Regions from separate parts of the Lysinibacillus sp. GW821-FHT14F06 genome, predicted to be linked through region 3. Evidence: riboswitches for the same ligand, from Rfam matches in the RefSeq annotation. Region 3 holds a riboswitch; each other region holds the start of a gene.
What was found. Region 3 has a riboswitch for S-adenosylmethionine ahead of metA (homoserine O-acetyltransferase MetA). Riboswitches for the same ligand answer to the same signal wherever they lie in the genome.

Region 1 (4,216 bases), on a different contig from region 3:
AGGGGATGTAAATGTTGAAGTACTGCCACTTTTTGCAGAGAATAGCTTCCTTCCCGATTACACAGCTTTATCTGATAGTATAAAAGAACAGGCGAAACTTCTATATCTGAATTACCCTAATAATCCAACTGGTGGTACTGCAACAAATGAATTTTTCGAGGAAACCGTTCGCTTTGCAAAAGAGCATAATATCATCGTTTCACATGATTTTGCCTATGGGGCAATTGGATTTGATGGAAACAAACCTGTTAGCTTCCTACAGGCAGATGGTGCTAAAGATGTTGGAATTGAAATGTATACACTATCCAAAACATACAATATGGCAGGGTGGCGCATTGGCTTTGCAGTTGGGAATGCTGATATTATTGCTGCTATCAATCTAATACAAGATCACCTTTTTTGCAGTCAATTCCCTGCTGTACAACAAGCAGCGGCGATTGCACTCTCAGCATCACAGGAATGTGCAGACGAGCTCAGAGCCACTTATGAACGTCGACGAAATGTCCTAATCGAAGAGGCTCAGCGTATTGGCTGGCATGTAACTGCACCTAAGGGCTCTTTTTTTGCATGGCTCCCCGTTCCAGTAGGCTATACAAGTGAACAATTTGCAGATCTCTTACTCGACAAGGCAGATATTGCTGTAGCAGCAGGAAATGGCTTTGGACAATATGGTGAGGGCTATGTCCGCGTTGGCTTACTTGTAAGCGAAGAGCGTTTACGTGAAGCCATAAATCGAATCGAACAATTAAATTTATTTAACTTCTTTCAGTAGAAGTCTCCCACCTCTATAGGTGGTGAGATGAATGCGAATTTAAGCTACTTTTCAGAGGTGTCCAAACACCCGCTGAAATAGAGGAACTCAGTCTAAGAACTCCACGTCCTATGGCAATTTATCTGTGCGAAAGCGAAGCGACAGCAACACGGTTTTATCTGTGCGAAAGCGAAGCGACAGCAGCAACAACACACGACTTGAGACCAACATCATGTTGCTGCCGCTGCGTTAGCACTATGCTTTCGCACAAAAAACATCTGTTGGCCCAAAGCCTCTGGCGGATGTCACAGAATCGAAAAGGAGTTAATAAAGGATGTATCGCATCCATGCGATAACGGCTAACTGCCTGCATCACGCTGGCCTTAGCACAAAGCCGATTCTGGACGCAATTATGCCGAGGAATAATTGATATAATCAAATTAAAAAAACTGTTCTACAGCAATGCCATAGAACAGTTTTTTCATTTCTCAATCTTTCTTGGACTCTGTAAGTCTTTTTCTAAGGGATAAAATTGAACATGTCCTGTTTCATCATCAAATTGGCGAATATGCTGAATGCCCTGTACCTCTGCTAAAACGATATCGGCTGTAATCACAATATTCCCCCCCTTCACCAAATGTCCTCCCGATACTTGGCCCCATTGATCACTCATTGATCCATGAAGATGTGTCTCATATTCCCCATCACGTTTACACACAACACCAGCACCTTGAATAAATTCAAGCGGGCCCTCTTTTTTAACCACTTCACAGAAACGGACATTGATTTTAGATGTCTCATCCGGTACTAAATAAACAAAACTACTTTTTTGAAAACTGCCAATACAGCTAACAAGGGTAGCCGACTCAATATCGTTCTCTTGACAGATAGCCTCTATACCCTCGATAATATCAGTTCCCATTAAAATACGAGCACTAATCACTTTTCCAAATGCTCCAACTCCATAATTTACTCTTATAGACATCTATACACCTCTTTTTGCTTATACATTTATTATCGTTACCAAATATAGCTCACTTGATAAGTTCCTCTATAAAATTCATGACATCCTCTGGGGCTTTACCTGATTCAGCGGACATACAAACATCCATTAAATCAAAATTAAATAAAAAATTAAAATATTTATTGACTAATAATAACCTATAATTTATATTAGTTCTATCGGATTTATAAAAATACTATATATCTCTTATCAAGAGTAGCTGAGGGACTGGCCCTATGAAGCTCGGCAACCTCCTTTTTAAAGGAAGGTGCTAAATCCTGCAAACGATCATCGTTTGATAGATAAGAGAGGACGTTTTTTCATGAGCCTCTCTTAGTTTATAAGAGAGTTTTTTTATTTTTAAAAATCGATACAACAAACTTTGGAGGTCATTTTCATGAAGAAACGAAACAAATTTTTATTAGGCTTAGCAGGTTTTACATTAGCAGCAGCATTAGTAGGCTGTGGTACAAAAGAAGATAGTAAAGGCGATCAAGGTAAGGCTATTGATGAAAATAAGATCGTAGTAGGTGTCACTTCTGGTCCACATGAACAAATTGCAGAGATTGCAGCTAAAGTGGCAAAGGAAAAAGGCTTGGAAGTAGAGCTTAAATCCTTCTCTGACTATGTTTTGCCTAATACTTCATTAGCTGAAGGTGATCTTGATGCAAACAGCTATCAGCACAAGCCTTTCTTAGATACATTTAATAAAGATCATGATACAGACTTAGTACCAGTAGGAAAAACTATTCTGAATCCAATGGGTGTTTACTCTGAAAAATATAAATCTTTTGATGAAATACCGGACGGTGCAACATTTGGTTTACCAAATGATCCAACAAACGGTGCTCGTGCGCTGTTCGTCCTGCAAGAGGCTGGCTTTATTAAATTAAAAGAAGGTGCTGGCCTAACAGCGTCTATCCGTGATGTTGAGGAAAACAAGAAAAATTTAAAATTCATAGAGTTAGAGGCTGCACAAATTCCAAAGCAGCTTAGTGAGGTTGATGTAGCGGCTATTAATACAAACTTTGCGCTTGAGGCTGGCATTAATCCTAAAGAGGATTCTATCCTTTTAGAATCTACTGACTCTCCTTATGTAAACTATATTGTAGTACGTGCCGAAAATGAGAACGATCCAACCATTAAAAAATTCGTTGAAGCTTATCAATCTGATGAAGTACGTAAATTTATTGAAGATGAATTTAAAGGATCTGTCATTGCAAGCTGGTAAACAGTAGTGAAACTTTAATCAGCAGGGATTTTCCACAGATTATTAGTTTAAATGCAGGATAAAATAGAGAATCTGCGAGACTCCTCTGGGAAAGCGAGCAGATTCTTGCTTTTTAGAAAGGAGACATCCATATGATTCGGTTAAAAAATATATCCAAAGAATTTAAAACAAAAAAAGGTATTGTCAGAGCAGTTGATGGGATTAACCTTCATGTTAAAAAAGGTGAAATTCATGGAGTCATTGGCTATAGTGGTGCAGGTAAAAGCACACTTATTCGCTGTGTTAACCTATTGGAACGCCCAACTGCAGGAAAAGTTTGGATCAACAATGTGGATATTACTTCCCTTTCCCTTAATGATCTTCGTAAGACTCGTCAAAAAATCGGGATGATTTTTCAGCATTTTAATCTCTTAAAAACAGCAACCGTTTATAACAATATAGCTGTCCCATTAAAGCTACTTGGCTATAACGATACCGAAGTGAAAAATCGTGTGGCGAAATATGCTGAAATTGTTGGCTTAACAGAAAAATTAGAGAGCTTTCCAAGTCAGCTTTCAGGTGGTCAAAAACAACGTGTTGCTATTGCACGTGCGTTGGCACAAGAACCTGAAATCTTACTAAGTGATGAAGCGACTAGTGCACTTGATCCAGAAACAACAGAAGCCATTCTTGAACTACTATTGAAAATTAATCGTGAGCTGGGCATTACTATATTACTTATTACGCATGAAATGAATGTCATACAAAAAATCTGCGATGACGTATCTGTTCTTGAAGCAGGGAAAGTTGTGGAATATGGTTCAGCTATTGATCTTTTTGCGAAGCCACAGCATCCAACAACGAGAAAGTTCTTGAGCACGATTTCACAGCGCAATCTATCTCTTTCCCTTATTCAGCAGCTCAATGTTTCAGGGAGTGTTATTCGTCTAACATTTCTCGGCGAAAGTACTGGAAAACCGTTATTGGCAGAGGTCAGCAAAGTTTACGATGTTCAGCCAAATATTTTAACTGCCAATATTATTGAATTAAAAAATGGCATCGTCGGAAATATCGTCGTTCATTTAAATGGTGAAACGCATATTGTACAAAAGGCATTAACGTATTTCACAGAAAATGGCGTAGCCGTAGAAGAATTAGGAGGCGACCAAAATGGATAGTATTCAAAGCTTCTTTACAGATTGGTCAGATGTTATTGGGAAATCAATTATCGAAACCTTCCAAATGGTCGGAA
Region 2 (4,216 bases), on a different contig from region 3:
CCTCAAAAACTTCTTTTACTGTATAGCCTTCCTCTTTTGCATAAACATTTTCCTCAAAAGCAGAATGTCCAAAAGTTTGTTGCCACTTACTTTCAACTGATGCCAGTATGTTTTGAATGGACATGTTGTTCACAAACACATGACCTTCATTTAGTTCGTAAATAAGATAAGATGCAATGTTTTGTGCACTATAAACATTTCCCATTTAAAACACTCCTTTATCATCAGTTTTTTAGTGAGAGTAGCTGCTGGCTTGGCAGCTACTCATATATATTTCAAAAGTGGGGGAGCACTTATGAAAACGAATGGAATCATAGTATCATTTGGAGCACCTAACCGATCAAAAAGTCAGTGCTGGAAATTGGTTCTAGGTTGGTAGCCTTTCGAACGCTTAACTTATTTCCTAGTATACAACATGGTTTTATCTAAGTCAATAATACTTATAAAATTACTAGGTATTATTTATAAAAAATTTCAGATAATTTATCAAATGAGATAAGTGCTTGATGTAGCAACGTTTTACGCATTACCAAATGAGGCTTATCGAATGAGAAAATACGTAAACGCCACAACATTAGCCGATATTTTATGCTTCAACCTTTTGTTGTGAAGCTGTTACTTGCTCAATAGCTTGTTCTAAATCTGCAATAATATCCTCTACTGCCTCTAAACCGATTGATAAGCGAATGAGCGACTCGGTTACGCCAGTTTGAATTAGCTCTTCTGCTGATAGTTGCTGATGTGTAGTAGAAGCTGGATGAATTATTAATGATTTAGCATCCCCTACATTAGCTACGTGGGAGAATAATTTCACACTATCGATTAATTTACGCCCTGCTTCACGTCCACCTTTAATGCCAAATGTAAGCACAGAACCGAAGCCATTTCTTAAATATTTTTTAGCTAAATCATGTGTAGGAAAATCTTCTAAGCCATTATAATTTACATATTCCACAGATGGGTGGTTTCGTAAATATTCAGCTACTGCTAAAGCATTTTCGTTATGTTTAGGGATACGCAAATGAAGCGTTTCTAAACCTTGTAATAAATTAAATGCTGCATCAGCACTTAATGTTGGTCCGAAGTCACGTAGTAATTGTACACGCAGTTTTGTAGCAAATGCAGCTGCTGCTGTGTCTATACCATATCTGATACCATGATAGGAAGCATCTGGCTCAGTGAATCCTGGGAAACGACCACGAGTCCAATCAAATTTCCCTGCATCAACGACAACGCCACCTAAAGTTGTTCCATGTCCACCAATCCATTTTGTTGCGGAGTGAACAACGATATCGGCACCGAAGTCAATTGGTGTAGAGCCATATGGTGAAGCAAATGTACTATCAATAATTAATGGTAAGCCGCTTTCATGTGCAATATTAGCCACTGCTTCAATGTCCAGTACTTTTAAACTTGGGTTACCGTAAATTTCAGCGAATACTGCTTTTGTTTTATCAGTGATTGCTGCTTTGAAGTTCTCAGGATTTGTTTCATCTACAAAAATTGTTTTAATACCATAGTTTGGTAGTGTGTTAGCAAATAAGTTATAAGTACCACCATATAAAGAGCTAGCTGCAACAATTTCATCCCCTGCACCTGCAAGATTTAATATTGAAAATGCTATTGCTGCTGCACCAGATGAAAGTGCTACTGCTGCAGTACCGCCTTCTAATAAAGCGACACGCTTTTCAAATACATCTACAGTTGGGTTCGTAATACGCGTGTAAATATTACCAGCTTCCTCTAAGGCAAAAAGACGTTGCGCATGGGCAGTGTCTTTAAACACAAAAGCTGTTGAGCGATATACGGGTACGGTACGAGATCCTGTTACTGGGTCTGGCTCTTGGCCACCATGTAACAGCAATGTTTCTGGTTTAAAATTTGTCATTATATACCTCCAAGTGGTTATTTTTTTACGATGGTACCGGAGATGAGGAGGATTTTTTCAGTAGAAAAACAAAAACCCCCTTCAGCTAAGAAGAGGGTTGCGGTTGCAAGTTTTCCTCCCCTTATCTGCCAGATCCAAGTAAGAATCTGTAGGAATTAGCACCTTAGCAAGTATGTCACTTACTGGTTGCCGGGCATCATAGGGCCTATCCCTCCGCCGCTCTTGATAAGAGTATTGAGATTCAATTTCCATCGTTGTTACACAGTATAAACATAGACTTTTTTTCTGTCAATACTAAAATTTTATTTTTTCCGAAACTTCAGTCTGCTTCTTTACGTAATATGAACGCATACACTATTTTAATATTTATTTAGAAAGGAGGATTTTCATGATCAAAACCATCATTCTATTTATTATTGTTGGTTATTTTATCGGCTGTCTTCATGGCTCTAAAGTGGCTCAGTTTTTATCCGGTGTAGATTTAAAAAAGACTGGTCATGGGAATGCAGGTGCATCCAATGCAACCCTTTCCCTAGGATGGAAATATGGGGTATTAGTAGCGATTATCGATATTGGTAAAGGTGTATTAGCGATTATCGGCGCACATTTCTATCTAGCAGATGCAACACATTACACAGAGGTACAGGTTTGGCTCTTCATCTATCTCATAGCAGCAGGTGTCATTCTAGGTCATAATTTTCCATTTCATATGGGCTTTAATGGCGGTAAAGGTACAGCCTCCATCATAGGAATCTTGCTTGCTGTTGATTGGAAAATTGGTTTATTTGCACTTATTTTATTTGTCATTTTATCTTTTGCAACAAACTATTTAATCGTTGGCGTTTTAGAGTTTTATCTTGTTTTTTGTACAGCAACTTTTTTATGGATTCCTGGGATAGGTCCAACGATCATTGCTTTGCTACTTTTTGGAATAGCTATCATTTTGCATATAGAAAATATTAAACGATTAGTCAAAGGAACAGAGCCTAAAGTAACTTCAGCTTTTAAGAAAAAGAAATAATAATTTTTTGGATGTTTTTGTCTTTTCTATGACCATATATTTTCTCTTTATTTACTATTAATGCTGTAAAAAAAGAGTATTTCACATATTAATTTTTTCTCCAGTAAATAGACAAATTATTTTCTTAATAAAACATTTTACTGACCGATGTTATAGACAATAATCGTCATATTTATTGTAGAAAGGATGAGAAAATATGTCTACACTTCAACAAGAAGCAGCAAAACGTAATTTGAAGCCACTTTGGATTGGTTTAGCCTTTGCTTCATTAATCATCATTATTTTTTTACCTAATAGCGGCGATTTACCTGTTGCGGGTCAACGGGCTTTAGCCATCTTAGCTTTCGCAGTCATCCTTTGGGTAACGGAAGCAGTTTCATATCCTGTCAGCTCTGCCATGATTATCGCACTCGTAACTGTTTTACTAGGACTTGCTCCGTCAATAGACGATCCAACAACAGAATTAGGAACAGCAGGTGCCTTAAAACTAGCTTTAAGTGGATTTAGTAATTCTGCAGTCGCCCTAGTAGCCGCAGCTCTATTTTTAGCAGCAGCGATGCAAATTACCAACTTACATAAACGACTTGCCCTATGGATACTTTCGCTTGTAGGGACTAAAACAAAAGCAATCGTTTTTGGGGCCATTTTAGTATCTATAGCACTCGCATTTTTTGTTCCTTCTGCTACAGCTCGTGCCGGAGCAGTGGTCCCAATACTACTTGGAATGGTCGCTGCATTTGGTTTGCCTCGTGATAGCCGACTCGCTGCCTTACTTGTCATTACCTCAGTACAGGCCGTCTCCATTTGGAATATTGGGATTAAGACAGCAGCCGCTCAAAATATGGTCGCTTTAAATTTTATTCAAGAACAATTTAATGTGGATATTTCTTGGGGTACCTGGTTACTCTACGCAGCCCCCTTCTCGATTATCATGTCTATAGCTTTATTTTTCATTATGATTTCTCTGATTAAGCCTGAAACTAATAACATAGAAGGCGGTAAAGAGGTAATCAAAAAGCAGCTTGCAGAACTAGGCCCATTAAAAGCTCCAGAAATTCGTTTAATCATTACGTCAATGATTTTACTATTTTTCTGGGCAACTGAGGGCAAGCTACACCCATTCGACACAACAACAGTCACAATTATTGCCATCGCTATTCTATTAATGCCCAAAATTGGTGTTTATACTTGGAAGGAAGTTGAGCCTCATATTCCTTGGGGGACAATTATCGTCTTTGCGGTAGGTATTATGCTAGGCACAGTTTTATTGAATACGAAAGGTGCATCATGGTTATCTGACAAGGTGT
Region 3 (4,216 bases):
ATTAACAAGCCATAAATTTAAGGAAGATAAGTTATTTATTTAACTAGAAAAATGCCGTGAAATTTCGTTCACGGCATTTTTCATGTCTATTAATGAGCAAAGTAATCATATGCATTTTTTGTTAATAATGTTATGGTCACAATAATAAACAAAACACGCACAAAACCGCTACCTTTTTTAATGGCTACACGTGAACCTACCATTGCACCAGCAATTTGAGCGATGCCCATTATGAAACCATAGGCAAAATGAACATGTCCTAAGTAGACGAACATTAAAAGACCCGCAAAATTACTTGCTAAATTTAAAAACTTTGCATTTCCTGCAGCCTTTAAAAAATCAAAGCCAACAAGTAAAAAGCTAAAGATTAAGAATGATCCAGTACCTGGACCAAGAAACCCATCATAAAACCCAATACTAAATAGCAAAAACATAAATAAAGCCAAGTGTAAAGGAGATAATGTTTTAACAGCAGATACAGAGCCCCAATCCTTTTTAAAAATCGTATAAACTGCTACTCCTGCTAGCATTATGAGCATGATTGGTTTGAGTAGCGAGGGATTGATTAAATGTACAGTCCATGCGCCAAATAACGATCCAACAAAGGCTAGTGGAAAGTATTTTATGACAGAACGAATGTCTAACTGTCCTGAACGATAAAAGGAAATCGTAGAGGTTAAAGAACCCATAGTACCCGCTAACTTATTGGTTGCAACGGCTGCTGCAGGATTTAAACCCGCAAACAAAAGAGCAGGTAATGAGATTAAGCCACCACCACCAACCACAGAGTCTACAAAGGCTGCGAGAAACCCAAACGCAATCAATAAAATTACTACATTTACATCTACTTCAAAAAGCATGTTGACACCTCATTAGATAGTTACTACTGAAATAGTAACTAATTTTTATTTCGCTGTAAAGACTATTTTTTTCATTAGCTTCTATTCATCAAATTATTCTATAATAAAGGAAATGGAGGGATTGGATGGATGAATTACTCGCCCAATTAAAAGAGCTAGGATTTACAGAATATGAAGCAAAGGCCTATACGGCACTTGTCCAAAAGAGCCATATTAGTGCTTATCAGGTCAGCAAAAACTCTGGTATTCCTCGAGCAAGAGTTTATGACATACTGGATGTGCTCGTTGAAAAAGGATTAGTGCTGAAAGAGGAGGCTGCTGATCAAACAACTTATTCTTCCATTCCTGTTGCTATGTTTTTACAGCAAATTCAACAGCGCTGGCAATCGAATTTTACGTCAATTAGTGACCAATTAGAAAAATTAGAAACTAAGGAGCAGGAAGCGGAGCCTAAAGTGTTAATGTTAAAAGGGAAGGAGACAATTATTAATTACTGTCAGTCATTATTAAAGAAAGCGGAGAAAAAGGTACTTCTTTCTATGTGGGAAGAGATGTATGAAGCATTGAGAGAGGATATTTTATTGGTGGCTGAACAAGTTCCTGTTCACGGTATTACACTATATGTGCATGAACCTGTGTCATCCATCGATATGCATCGAATGACATATTATACGAAAAAATCTTCTACACCGCACTGGTTTATCTTGTCTATAGATGGTCAAGAGATGATTTATGGACATTCTCCTTCAAATCTTGAAACCGCTTTTATTACGAATGATCCGGTTCACATTTGTTTATTAGAAGATTATATATGGCATGATGTCCTTATTAATCGTCTATTAAGACGAGATGATCATGAGCTTGAGGAATGGATTACTAAAGAACGTAAAGCATTTTTTGTAGAGTAGAAAATAAAGAATCTGCTTGCCTTTGTAATACTTAAGAGGCAAGCAGATTCTTTTTTAATAAAATACTTTATCAACATTATATTTAGAGCGGAAAACATTAATGGCATACGTTTCGTAAATTTCACGTTCCATTGGATCCTCTATTTCATAAACTTCAATTTTGAAAATTTCTTGACGATGATTTTTCATAGGCGATACATTGTCTTCAAAATGCTTTTTTATACGCTGACGAATTTTACGCGCTTTACCGACAAATAAAAGCTCATTTTTCTCATTGTAAAATAAGAAAATGCCACCTTTGTCTCGTGTGATTTTATGGAAGTCAATAAAACCATGGTATGGTGTAATTGGTACATCACCAGGCTTTAAATCTTGCTCACGCTGGCGAATCACTAAATCTGGTTTAGGAAATTCAATTTTAATCAAGCTATTCACGTTCCTCTCTGTTACTAAAGGTATATGGTAACATAATTACAGCATGTTTACCATAAAATTTCATATGTTATTATGATGATTAGTGTTCATCAAAATTTAGCTAAACATGCATAGTAATGACAAAATATTCTATGTTTTATTGATATTCTTAATAGTTCATGTTACAATTCATTTTAATTAAATAATCTTATCAAGAGAAGCTGAGGGATTTGGCCCGATGACGCTTCAGCAACCTCTAACAAATGTTAGAAAGGTGCTAATTCCAGCAAAGGTTTGTTCCTTTGAGAGATAAGAGTGAACGTGGTAAATCCCTTCTCATTCTATCTCGCATGGAATGAGGGGGATTTTTTAATTTCATAAAAAGTGTCATTGTAAACATTAAGAGTGAATTAAAAGAGAGGGGAATGCAAGATGCCAATTAATATTCCAAAAAACTTACCAGCTGGAGAACATTTACGAGAGGAAAAAATCTTCGTGATGGAAGAGGATCGTGCGAAAACACAACAAATTCGTCCATTAAATATATTGATTTTCAACTTAATGCCTGAAAAAGAGAAAACAGAGCTTCAGTTACTGCGCTTACTAGGGAATACGCCACTGCAAGTCAATATTACATTTTTAAATACAGCAACACATGAATCAAAAAATGTTAGTAAATCACATTTACAGTTATTTTACACGACATTCCAACAAATTCGTCATCGCCGCTTTGATGGAATGATTATTACAGGTGCTCCTGTTGAGAAAATGGCTTTTGAAGAAGTGAATTACTGGCAGGAAATCTCACAAATTATGGATTGGTCTAAGAAAAATGTGACATCGATTCTACATATATGTTGGGGGGCACAGGCTGCCTTATATCATCATTATGGGATCGGGAAGGTTGAACTTCCAGCAAAATGCTCTGGTGTTTACTCGCATGTTATTACAGATTTAACAGTGGACTTAGTGCGAGGTTTTAGTGATTTATTTACTGCACCACATTCTCGTTATACATCTGTTTCTATAGATGAAGTACGCAATCATCCTGATTTACGTTTACTATCCTATTCAGAGGATGCAGGTGTATTTATTGTGCAGTCCAAGGATAATAAAAACATTATGATTACAGGTCATCTTGAATATGATGCGACAACTTTAGCAGATGAATATAGCCGAGATGTTTCAAAAGGGTTAGACATTGCTGTGCCAGTGAACTATTTCCCAAATGACGACCCAGCACAAGAGCCGATTAATACATGGCGTGCCCATACCCATTTGTTATTCTCAAACTGGCTGAATTACTATGTTTATCAAGAAACACCATATGAATGGGATTTCGTTGATGAAATTGAATATCATATTTAAATCAATTATGCCTCGACATAATTGAGTCCGGAATCGGCTTTGTGCTTACACAAAGAACTCCTTTCCGATTCCGTGACATCCGCCGGAGGCTTTAACTTCTTTTAGCGGTTGTTTGGACACCCGTTGAAAAGTAGCTTAAATTCGCATTCATCTCACCACCTTTAGAGGCGGGAGACTTCTGCTGAAAGAAGTTAAATTTAAACCCGCAAAAAGCCCAATGTCTCCACTTATTAGTGAGAGAGGTTGGGCTTTTAGCTATTTCACTTATTGTTCACAAATACTGCCATTCTTCCCTTTGATAATTTCTAAAAAGTTGAATCTACTTCATATGTGGTATATTATTTTATCAAATGATAGATTTAACTATCATTTTAAATTTACTGAAAGAAGGGATTCATGATGATAAGTGTAGAGGATGTTCCAAAACCAAAAACATTTGGTCCACTTGGCCATTTGCCTTTAATCGATAAAGAGCAGCCAACATTATCACTTTGTAAGCTTGCAGAAGAGTATGGGCCGATATATCGATTAGAAATACCAGGTTATACTAGCCTGGTAATATCTGGTCATGATTTGGTAGCTGATGTTTGTGATGTTTCTCGTTTTGATAAGCAGATATATAGTGAGTTAGAAAATGTTCGTGCTTTTGGTGGTGATGGCCTGTTT
Region 4 (4,216 bases), on a different contig from region 3:
CTTCAAGAGCAATTGAATCATTCACTGGATTTAAGCCATTATCGATAGCAAAGTTAGAATTAATTAGTACTGCGTCACCTTCATTATTTTCGTACATTTGCACAAGCATTTCAGGTGCTGTATTAGCATCGAATTTAAAGTTTTTAGGGTTTTCAGCGATATCTTTAATTTCTGCTGCTGTTTTATCAATACCATCTTTTAGTTTAATTAAGCCTTTTGCTTCTAATAATGAAAGCATACGACCGTGGTCTGCAACTGAGCTAGAAAGTAAAATTGTTGCGCCCTCTGGTAGCTCATCAAGTGATTTATATTTTTTAGAGTAGATGCCGATTGGTTCGATGTGAACACCGCCTGCATTGACGAAATCATAACCATTATCTTTAATTTGAAGCTCTAAATAAGGAATATGTTGGAAATAGTTAGCATCAAGTGTTTTAGAGTCTAAATCTTGGTTTGGTAATACATAATCTGTATACGTTTCAATTTTAAGATCAATACCTTCTTTAGCTAAAATCGGTTTTGCTTTTTCTAAAATTACTGCGTGTGGTGTATTAGAAGCACCTACAGTTAATGTCACATTTTCTTTACTATCTGTTTTATCTTCTGTTGATGCACCTGAGCTCGCATCATCTTTTTTACCAGCACCGCAAGCAGCTAAAGCTAGTACTAATACTGATAAGAATAATCCTGCTAATAACTTTTTCATTTTATTACACTCCCTTTTATGTTGTTCAAAAATATGTTAACGGTAGGAAACCGAAATAACCTTTAACGTTTATCTGTTTTAGCTGTAATCATATCGCCGATCCATTGAATAATAAATACAACTACTAAGATTAGAATAGTTGCCATTAATGTCACATCTGAGCGATTACGCTGGAAGCCGTCCAAGAAGGCTAAGTTTCCTAACCCGCCTGCACCAATAATTCCAGCCATTGCTGTATACCCAACAAGCGCTACAGCCGTTACAGTAATACCTGAAATAAGCGCAGGTAATGATTCTGGAATTAACACTTTCCATATAATAGTAGATGTTTTGGCACCCATGGAACGAGCCGCCTCGATTACCCCTTTATCAATTTCACGTAATGCAATTAATACCATACGTGCATAGAATGGTGCAGCACCAATAATTAATGCTGGTAACGCAGCATTGGCTCCACGGATTGTGCCGAGCATGAATTTCGTAAAAGGAATTAATAAAATAATTAACACGATAAATGGAATCGAACGGAAAATATTTACGAGTGATCCTGTTAAGAAATTAACAATCTTATTAGCCCAAAGTTGATGTGGACTTGTTAAAAATAATACGATTCCAATTACTAATCCAAGAATGAATGTAACTACGGTTGAAATAGCTGTCATATATAGCGTTTCATAGGTAGCAGCCCACATTCGCTCCCAGTCGACATTCGGAAAGAGATTAGTTAGCATTTTCAATCACCTCCGTTTGTACTTCGACTGTATTTAAGTAACCTAGTGCATCGGCAACATTTGCCTCAGTACCATCAATTTGCACAATAAGTGTACCGTAAGCACCGTTTTTCGTTTGAGAGATATTACCATGTACAATACTGACCTCTACATCAAAGTGCTTGACGAGGTGTGAAATAACGGGCTGTTCTGTTTTTTCGCCGACAAAAATTAGCTTAACAAGTTGTCCAGTTGGATAATTTGCTTTTATTTGAGCAACCGTCTCCTGTGTTTCCTTTGTATCTGTAATTTGAGACACAAATTTTTTCGTAATAGCAGCTTGTGGTGCTTGGAATACTTGTAATACCTCACCACGTTCTACTATTTCGCCAGCCTCCATTACTGCTACACGATGACAGATTTTACGAATAACGTGCATTTCATGTGTGATTAATACAATTGTTAATCCTATACGCTCGTTAATATCAACAAGTAAATCCAAAATTGCATCCGTAGTCTCTGGATCGAGTGCTGAGGTTGCCTCATCACATAATAAAACCTCTGGATTATTGGCAAGTGCTCGAGCAATGCCGACACGTTGCTTTTGGCCGCCTGATAGCTGTGATGGATACGCCTGATCACGACCATCTAAACCAACAAGGGTAATCAATTCTTTCACACGTGCATCACGCTGTGCCTTTGAAACACCTGCGATTTCTAGTGGAAAAGCGATATTTTCAGCGACCGTTCTAGACCATAGTAGATTAAAATGCTGGAAAATCATACTTACCTTTTGTCTAGCATCTCTTAGCTTTTGCCCCTTTATAGATGAAAACTCTTGATTGTTAACCGTCACCCTACCAGATGTAGGCTTTTCTAAACCGTTCAATAAACGAATCATTGTACTTTTACCAGCGCCACTATAGCCGATAATGCCAAATATTTCACCTTTATTAATGGCAAGGTTTACGTCTTTGACTGCTGTTAATTCGCCATTTGCGGTTTTGTATTTCTTCGTAATATTTTGAAGCTGGATCATAGCGAATACTCCTTTTCTCATATAGAAAACCCCTTCACTCACAGACAAGTAGAAGGGGTCACGTATTTATACGCTCAACCGTTCTCTCATCTTTCAAAGATAAATCTTTGGGTGATTTGGCACCTTTTCACTTTGTGATGGTTGCCGGGCTTCATAGGGCACTTCCCTCCGCCACTCTTCATAAGAGCTCGATATATTTAATGTTTTAGTAATATATTTGTTACTTTACCATGCTAGCAAACTTCAGTCAATTGATTTTTTTAACAATTCGTATAAAAATGGTACGGATTGAAATGCATAGATTTTTTCTGTCACTTTTCCGCCATCACAGACGAGTAGACATGGTACACTCTCGATTTCGTAATCTAAAGCAATCTCCTCGACAAAATTTAAATTCGCTTTGCCGATTTGAAGCCTTGGCAGTAATTGCTCAATAATCATCATCATTTTCGATGCAACTGCACATGTACCACACATAGGTGTATATAAATAAAAGGCAGCTCTTTCACCCGACTGGACAGCCGCGACCCACTGCTCTTTTGACCATTCTTCCATTTTTTCACGCAACCTTACAAAATAAATTGATTATGGATTGAGAAATGTGCTCGTAGCAATATCATTGCTAATACCTTTCTCGGAGTTGTCTCGACTTCTTTATACGTTGGCATTGTACGTAAATGCTCTGCCTCTGGATAATGTCTGTCCATTAATGCCCGCAGCTTATCACCTGATGGATCTGCATCAAAAAATGTATAAAGCTCACAGCCTTCATATGGATCAAGCAGAACTTCTAATTGATGCACACCAATTGTACCATTCGTACAAAGTATTGTGACATCTTCACTTAAAATAGGTTCAATTTGAAGCTTATCCGAACGGCCTTCAACAATTAAGCATTTTCCCTCGAACATCACGCCACCCCCATTAGACATATCCCTTTTCCTTATAATCATTATATCAATTAAGTACTAATGATGGTAATGTTAGACACCCATTAAAAAGCGACTATCTTACCAGCCTTGAAGATAATAAAAAACGTCGGTGAATGCCCGACGTTTTTCTATTATGGCTTGTCTTATTCAGCGATCATTTCTTCGTATTGCTCTGCTGTCATAAGCTTTTCAACTTCTGCTGCATCAGCAGGCTCAACAACGATCATCCAAGCTTTTTCATATGGTGATTCATTAACGAATTCTGGGCTATCTTCTAAATCTGCATTTACTTCAACTACTTTACCTGAGATTGGTGCATATAATTCAGAAACAGTTTTCACTGATTCTACGCTACCAAATGGATCGTCTGTTTTGATTTCATCGCCAACTTGTGGAAGCTCAACGAAAACGATATCTCCTAATTCAGATTGTGCGAAGTGTGTAATACCGATACGTACTTTTCCATCTTCTACTTTTACCCATTCATGTTCTTCAGAGTATCGTAAGTCTTTAGGTGTGCTCATGCAAAAAACCCCTCCATAAATATGTAATATATTCACTTTCAGTTTGCCATACTTCCCCTATAAAAACAAGGATAATTACGGCTATTTCCAAGCTTGCTCAAAATCAGATTCTTTAAACCCTAAAGTTACTTTTTTTCCATCAGTAACGATTGGACGTTTGATTAACATACCATCAGAAGCAAGTAGCTCGAGCTGTTCCTCCTCAGTCATATCAACAAGTTTGTCCTTCAAACCAAGCTCTCGATACTTCATGCCAGACGTATTAAAGAACTTTTTCAGTGGTATTCCGCTTTCTTGCCATAATT

Region 1: linked by a shared signal. The riboswitch ahead of AC1RNS_RS11940 (MetQ/NlpA family ABC transporter substrate-binding protein) and the one ahead of metA (homoserine O-acetyltransferase MetA) in region 3 are both predicted to bind S-adenosylmethionine.
Region 2: linked by a shared signal. The riboswitch ahead of AC1RNS_RS12315 (O-acetylhomoserine aminocarboxypropyltransferase/cysteine synthase family protein) and the one ahead of metA (homoserine O-acetyltransferase MetA) in region 3 are both predicted to bind S-adenosylmethionine.
Region 4: linked by a shared signal. The riboswitch ahead of AC1RNS_RS14905 (methionine ABC transporter ATP-binding protein) and the one ahead of metA (homoserine O-acetyltransferase MetA) in region 3 are both predicted to bind S-adenosylmethionine.

Annotation. Positions count from the first base shown of each region.
Region 1 covers NZ_JBXAPF010000011.1:34,506-38,721, forward strand. The annotation lists gene AC1RNS_RS11930 (pyridoxal phosphate-dependent aminotransferase) at 1-772, shown strand, start outside; gene AC1RNS_RS11935 (PPC domain-containing DNA-binding protein) at 1,233-1,736, opposite strand; SAM riboswitch class I at 1,959-2,063, shown strand; gene AC1RNS_RS11940 (MetQ/NlpA family ABC transporter substrate-binding protein) at 2,152-2,985, shown strand; gene AC1RNS_RS11945 (methionine ABC transporter ATP-binding protein) at 3,117-4,142, shown strand; gene AC1RNS_RS11950 (methionine ABC transporter permease) at 4,135-4,216, shown strand, end outside.
Region 2 covers NZ_JBXAPF010000011.1:123,395-127,610, forward strand. The annotation lists gene AC1RNS_RS12310 (hypothetical protein) at 1-205, opposite strand, end outside; gene AC1RNS_RS12315 (O-acetylhomoserine aminocarboxypropyltransferase/cysteine synthase family protein) at 587-1,888, opposite strand; SAM riboswitch class I at 2,007-2,120, opposite strand; gene AC1RNS_RS12320 (glycerol-3-phosphate acyltransferase) at 2,277-2,909, shown strand; gene AC1RNS_RS12325 (DASS family sodium-coupled anion symporter) at 3,106-4,216, shown strand, end outside.
Region 3 covers NZ_JBXAPF010000021.1:38,512-42,727, forward strand. The annotation lists gene panF (sodium/pantothenate symporter) at 1-43, shown strand, start outside; gene AC1RNS_RS17580 (TSUP family transporter) at 90-860, opposite strand; gene AC1RNS_RS17585 (TrmB family transcriptional regulator) at 986-1,768, shown strand; gene AC1RNS_RS17590 (nucleotide excision repair endonuclease) at 1,823-2,194, opposite strand; SAM riboswitch class I at 2,388-2,498, shown strand; gene metA (homoserine O-acetyltransferase MetA) at 2,615-3,550, shown strand; gene AC1RNS_RS17600 (bifunctional cytochrome P450/NADPH--P450 reductase) at 3,950-4,216, shown strand, end outside.
Region 4 covers NZ_JBXAPF010000016.1:24,246-28,461, reverse strand. The annotation lists gene AC1RNS_RS14915 (MetQ/NlpA family ABC transporter substrate-binding protein) at 1-706, opposite strand, end outside; gene AC1RNS_RS14910 (methionine ABC transporter permease) at 769-1,437, opposite strand; gene AC1RNS_RS14905 (methionine ABC transporter ATP-binding protein) at 1,427-2,455, opposite strand; SAM riboswitch class I at 2,539-2,642, opposite strand; gene AC1RNS_RS14900 (thioredoxin family protein) at 2,699-3,010, opposite strand; gene AC1RNS_RS14895 (hypothetical protein) at 3,025-3,366, opposite strand; gene gcvH (glycine cleavage system protein GcvH) at 3,531-3,911, opposite strand; gene AC1RNS_RS14885 (arsenate reductase family protein) at 3,993-4,216, opposite strand, start outside.